2 regions of the Ruegeria sp. CDSA034 genome follow, and region 2 is predicted to be linked to the other one. Evidence: riboswitches for the same ligand, from Rfam matches in the RefSeq annotation. Region 2 holds a riboswitch; the other holds the start of a gene.

Region 1 (3,207 bases), on a different contig from region 2:
TCCAGGTGTACGCAGCTTTCGGTCAGGATCATCGTTTTGATGCCAAACGGCGCAAGCGTGTCCGGGGTCACGTCACCGCCCGGCTTCATGCCATAGTACCAGCCCGCAAAGAAAAGGTCGGGTTCGACAGCGACCAGATTTTCAACCGTCGGATACTTAGGCGCAAGTTCCGGGATGTCGCCGCGCAGGGTGTCAAACTCGGGGCTGGTTTTGTACCAGCCGGTGATGCCCGTCAGGCCCACGATCTTGTCCTGCAAACCCAGCGCAAAGGCCATGTCGGTCATGTTCATGTCGTGCACGACCAGCCGCTCGGGCTGAGTTTCAAACACCATCGGCTCGCCGCAATTGTCGACGGTGATCTCGTGCGCTGTTGCGGCACTTGCAATGCCGCTGATCAGTGCTGCGCACCAGAGAGTTTTGTTCATGTTGTTTTTCCTAGTTTGAGGTAGTGGTTCTTCGGATATCCAGTGCCGGGATCATGCGGCCTTCGTGCTGAAAGCTAAGAAAATCGACACCAAACGTTTCACGGACCCTTTCGGGTGTCAGCACTTCGTGCACCGGGCCGAAACCGGTCAGGCGCGTGGATTTCATCAACGCGACATGGGTCGCGAATTCCGGGATCATGACCAGATCATGGACGATCATGACCACCGTAATGCCCAGCTCGGCGACCAGCGACAGCATGCGTCCCTTGGCGTCCGGATCCAGATGGTTCGTCGGCTCATCCAAAAACAGCAACGACGGGTTCTGCGCCAGCGCCCTTGCGATATGAGCACGCTGGCGTTCCCCGCCGGATAACACGGCCATCCGCTTGTCGGCGAGGGCGACGAGTCCGGTCAGTTTCAGGATTCGGTCCAATTCCAAGGCGTGTTCAGCGGCAGACCGATCGGCAAGGATCGGGATTTGCCCAAGGGCCACATAATCGCGCAGAAACAAACGCCCGTCCGGCGATTCCTGCTGACTGACTACGGCGATCATTCGGGCGCGGTCCATCGCCGAAAGCTGCCGAAGACTGCGCCCCTTTACCAAAACGTCCCCCAGCACAATCTCTTCACCGCCGCACAAAAGATTCAGCAACGTTGTCTTGCCCGCACCGTTTGGGCCCGCAATTGCCAGAGTTGCCCCTTCATTCAGTTCGAAATTGACGTTTTGCAGCAGTACGTCGCCGTTCAGGGCGTAAAATTCCAGCCCGCGCGCCTCAAGGAAAGCTCCGCAGGTCATGCGCTTGTCTCCACTTTTAGCCGCGGCAGGCGCGCCAGAGTCTTTTCAAGAAGGGCAGGCGGGCGCTGCGTTGCGTTGGTCCACCCATCCGCGATGCGATGGTATTGATGTGCAAATTCGGCCAAAGCATCCACGTCCTCAGCCGATTGGATGTCACCGAAAAGGTACTGCGCTTTGTCTAATGCCTGAAACCCGACGGTTGTGGGACGACCGCAACCGGCCATACAGGAAACGCTTTGGATGTCAAAACTGGATGGAAGCTTGTTTGCAAGCGCAGCGCGCAATGAATCCGCCCGGTCAGAACCCTCGCAGGTCTCGCAAATCAGAAGGAAATGATCAGGACTGATCGACATGGCCCACTCCGCCTGTTGCCAAGCGCGGACAGAAGGTACCAATCATGCCATCACGTCTTAGACGTGTCATAAAGCCTCCTTCCAGGACGCCCCGCCCCGGGTTGGTTGAACATCGGATGGTAGGTCTCCTGACTTGCGGGTCGTGGCTTGGCCATCCTTCCCGACCCATTTGGGGTCAGTGGGTATTTGGCGTCGCTCACCGCTTACAGTTGCGGGGGCAGTCACGGACTTGGCGCTTGTTGGCTACCTCACCGTATTCCCTTTTCATCCCTTGGCGAACCACAGGGAACCATCGCGGTGATGCTTGCCCGAGTTCCGATTTTGGGTCAAGCGATAATACTCAGCGCCCCACGCACAGAGGTCATTTGTCATTTGCCAACGATCTGACTACGCTGCGTCGCAGAAATGTAGGGGCAAAGGTGGATATGTTCTGGTTCCGGGGGGCCGCACATCCAATGTTTGAAACGACGAACACGCATTCAAAAACAAAGCCGGACGAGATGAAAATTCAAGAAAACAGAACCTATTCTCAATTGAAAGTAGGCGACAAGGCGCAGGTCACCCGATTGTGCACCGTGGACGACTTGTACGCGTTTGCCTCGGCTTCGGGTGACCACAACCCGCTGAATCTGGCGGCCTATGACGGAGATGGAGATGGACACCCCGAGGCTGTCGCGCCCGCCTTGTGGCCCGCGGGTCTGGTGGCTGCAGTCATTGGAAACATCTTACCGGGGGCCGGTACGCAAACACGTCGGGCGGACCTGAGTTTTCATGCTCCGGTTATGGCGGGCGAAGAACTGACCGCCTTTGTGGCTGTTACCGAAAAGCGTGAAGACGGCGACCTGACCTGTTCCGCCGAGGTGCGCCGGGTCGGGGATAACGCATTGATCCTGAGCGGTACCGTACAGGTCACGCCACCGTCGCGGCATTTGACCTTCGACTCGGTCGAGGTGCCGGGACTGATCGTTCAGCGTCACCGGCATTTCGACGCTTTGTTGGAAAGGGTACGTCCTTTGGACCCGATGCCCACAGCGATCGTCGCCCCGGAAGAGCCGAATTCGCTAGGCGGGGCATTACTCGCGTTGGAAAACGGCATCATTACTCCGATTTTGGTTGGCGATCCGGACAAAATCACCGCCGCTGCCGCCCAGCTTGGGGCCGATTTGTCCGGAGCTGAAATCATTGAAGCGCGAGACCACGAAGTGGCTGCCCAACGCGCGGTCGGGCTTGTCGTTGAAGGTAAGGCCCGGATGCTGATGAAGGGTCATTTGCACACGGATGTCTTGTTACGCGCCGTTCTTCGCCGCGAAAACGGCCTGAGGACCGGGCGACGCTTGTCGCATGTGTTCGTTATGGATGTGCCGGGCATGTCCCGGCCCATCATGGTTACTGATGCGGCGGTGAATATCGCTCCGGATCTCGAAACCAAGGCCGACATTGTTCAGAATGCCATCCATCTTGCGCATTCTATTGGCATCGAGATGCCCAAGGTTGGTGTCTTATCAGCGGTTGAAACCATCAACCCGCATTTACCGTCGTCTGTCGATGCCGCGCTGTTGTCGAAAATGGCCGAGCGTGGGCAGATCACCGGCGGGCTGGTCGATGGTCCTTTGGCCATGGACAACGCGGTTGA
Region 2 (3,207 bases):
CAGGGTCTTGGCCCCCATCACCGGTCCGGCATAGAGACCCGCCGCAAGCGCCATTTGAGCCAAGGCCGCTTGCGCCGCAACCTCACCGCCGGTGTCGCACAGATGCGCAAGCCGCCGCAGGGTCGAGACGGGCAAGGTGGAGTAGTCATCCAGACGCGTGTCCTCGCGCCCGTCGGCGGGTAGGACGGCCAGCGCGATGCCCTTGGCCTGTGCCAGCGCCAGAACTTGCTGCAATCCGTAGGACCAGTAAGGGACACCGCCGATCAGGCGGATCAGAATGCCCTTGGCGCCCTCGAGCGTTTGCTCGACATATGTGTCGACCGACAGCGGGTGTTTCAACGCTGTCAGATTGGCCAGCCGCATCGTCGGCATCCGCCCTTCGGCACCACCACCGCGATGCCATCCTGCCGCGAAAGCGCCAAGGTCGCTGTCCGAAAAGGACAGCACCACCAGATCCGCCGGGCTCTGGCCCAGATCGGTTGGGGTTTCGGTCTCTTCTAACCCGTGGCTTTCGCGGAAGACGACGTGCATGGCTTACTCGGCGGCCTCGGTCACACCCACGAGGATATCGCGGATGGCGGCCTCTTTGATGTCGTCATGCTCGGCAATGACCACCAGACGCGAGCGGCGCTCTTCGCCGGGCTCCCACGGGCGGTCGTACTGATGACGCACGCGGGCACCAACGGCCTGCACCAGCAGACGCATGGGTTTGCCCTGAACGGCGGCATAGCCTTTGACTCGCAGGATGTTCAGCTCATTGGCCAGACGTTCGATATTGGCCACCAGTGCAGTGGGGTCGGTCTGTTCGGGCAGGTCGACGATGATGCTTTCGAAATCGTCATGTTCGTGATCGTCATGGCCGTCATGGTGGCTGGGACGGGCGTCCATGTCATCCTCGGCCGCGGCTTCCAGCCCAAGTACGACGCGCACGTCCACGGCACCTTCGGCGACTTCGACGACGGGCAGGGGACGCGGGGTCTCGGCCGCGATGATCTCTTTGGCTTTGGCCACACCTTCGGGGCCGGCCAGATCGGGTTTTGTCAGCAGGATGATGTCGGCGCACGAGATCTGGTCCTCAAACACCTCGGACAGAGGCGTTTCGTGGTCGATCGAGTCATCGGCCAGGCGCTGGGCGTCCACGGCTTCGACGTTAGGGGCGAAACGACCTGCAGCGACGGCCTCGGCATCGGCCAAAGCGATCACGCCATCGACGGTGATTTTCGAGCGGATATCGGGCCAGTCGAAGGCTTTTAGCAGCGGTTTGGGCAGGGCGAGGCCGGATGTTTCGATCAGGATGTGATCGGGGCGCGGCTCCAGCGCCATCAGTGCCTCGATGGTTGGGATGAAATCATCGGCCACGGTGCAGCAGATGCAGCCATTGGCAAGTTCCATGATGTTTTCTGCCGGGCAATCCGGAATGGCGCAGGATTTCAGGATATCGCCATCCACACCCACATCGCCAAACTCGTTGACGATAACGGCCAGGCGCTTGCCCTGCGGGTTCTGCATCAGGTGTTTGACAAGCGTGGTTTTGCCCGAGCCCAGAAAGCCGGTGATCACAGTGACGGGGAGTTTTTCAAGGTTGCTCATTTCAGGGCTCCAATCGGGGGAATGCGGGCCGCACAGTTTTTGCGGAAATGTTCGGGGCGTTCGCGCCATTTCACCAGACCGTCTTCAGCGGCCAGATACTTGGTGACGCCTTCAACGATGGTCTTGACATGGTCGGTCTCGTCGAGGTTTTCATAAACGAAGGTCCATCGGGACGGGCCGCCTCGCAAAACGATCGAGCATCCCTGATCACAGTTCGACAGACACTCTACCGGTTTCAAGTCGACGCCGTCAGGCAAGCCAGCCTGTTCAAGTGCTTTATGCAGCAAAGTGCCGGGTCGCTGGGCGTCATCTTCGATAGGTAACCCACGGCGGCATGTCGTGCAGACCAGCAACTCGACTGGTGCGGTCTCGGTCACGTCTCTCATCCCCCTCATCCTTTATACGGGGGACGGGGTTTCATGCGGGCCACGCGTCTGCACATGGACCCGACACCGGAACACCCCGCCCGGTTTCAACTTCGGGTGCTGGCAGGTCTCCCGGCTTGCGGATGTCAGAGCGTTTGCCCTGTCGGATGTCCCGCCTTCCCGGCCTATTGGGCCAGTGGCTTTGGGCACCCTCTCCGGTCACGGTCGCGGGGGCGGCTGTACTTGGCGATGACATCGCTGGCACATTCCCTTTTCATCCATCCGAGGATGGACACCAACGCATGCGACATGCGGCACGGGCAGGGGGCTTGTCAAGCACGACTGGGGTTTGAAAACCCGCTACGTCAGAAAAGCGACTTGCCGAAGTCAGTCAGCGGCATCCGATGCGATCCGATCACGCAGCGAGGCGCAATTCAGCCCGGCCGTCGCAGATGATTCAGCACTTCTCGGTTTGGCAATCAAGTAGTGCGGTTGTGTAAATGGAATCGCTGGACCCGCAATCGCAACATGCATCTGATACTGACCTTTAGGCGTCCGAAATTGCGAAAGCAGCGCAGAAAGCTAAATGCTTGAAATTAAATGGAGGCGAGTACCGGAATCGAACCGGTGTACACGGATTTGCAATCCGCTGCGTCACCACTCCGCCAACTCGCCTTTTCAAGTAAAATCAAATACTTGCCGTGGTGTGACCGGCGTTTTAGCAGCTTTCTACAGGAGCGTCCAGAGGGGGGAGCGCAAATTTCAGGGCCGGGTGCCAACTTAGTCTTTGGTTGCGACGTTGTATCTTGTGAATATTGGAAAGTTTCCGTGTCTGGGCCGTTGCTGGTTTTTCAAGGATGTGGCAGAACTCAATCACCCAAGGGAGCAAGATGAGCGATCCAATGACAGATTTCGCAGCCCGCCGCCGGACGATGGTCGATACGCAGATACGTCCTTCTGATGTCACGAAGTTTCCCATCATAGACGCGATGCTGACCGTCAAGCGCGAGAATTTCGTGCCGGATGCACAGCGCGAGGCGGCTTATGTCGAGGGATTGATCGAACTGGGTGACGGGCGCTGCATGTTGGAGCCGCGGACCCTGGCTAAGATGCTGGACATATTGAACATCTCCAACGACGAGTCGGTTTTGGATATTGCTCCGGCCTTGGGGTATTCGACCGCTGTTGCCGCGCGCATGGCACAGCTGGTTGTTGCCGTAGAGGAAGATGAAAATCTGGCGGCCGAATCTCA

What was found. A riboswitch is a leader RNA that binds a small molecule or an ion and turns the genes downstream of it on or off. The one in region 2 is predicted to bind cobalamin.
Region 1: linked by a shared signal. The riboswitch ahead of AC2FLJ_RS13360 (DUF1636 family protein) and the one ahead of AC2FLJ_RS07075 (DUF1636 family protein) in region 2 are both predicted to bind cobalamin.

The regions. Positions count from the first base shown of each region.
Region 1 covers NZ_JBXWQH010000007.1:94,931-98,137, forward strand. The annotation lists gene AC2FLJ_RS13350 (ABC transporter substrate-binding protein) at 1-425, opposite strand, end outside; gene AC2FLJ_RS13355 (ABC transporter ATP-binding protein) at 436-1,221, opposite strand; gene AC2FLJ_RS13360 (DUF1636 family protein) at 1,218-1,574, opposite strand; cobalamin riboswitch at 1,676-1,881, opposite strand; gene AC2FLJ_RS13365 (bifunctional enoyl-CoA hydratase/phosphate acetyltransferase) at 2,075-3,207, shown strand, end outside.
Region 2 covers NZ_JBXWQH010000003.1:64,088-67,294, forward strand. The annotation lists gene cobN (cobaltochelatase subunit CobN) at 1-531, opposite strand, end outside; gene cobW (cobalamin biosynthesis protein CobW) at 535-1,590, opposite strand; gene AC2FLJ_RS07075 (DUF1636 family protein) at 1,587-1,976, opposite strand; cobalamin riboswitch at 2,061-2,270, opposite strand; tRNA gene AC2FLJ_RS07080 (tRNA-Cys) at 2,557-2,630, opposite strand; gene AC2FLJ_RS07085 (protein-L-isoaspartate O-methyltransferase family protein) at 2,858-3,207, shown strand, end outside.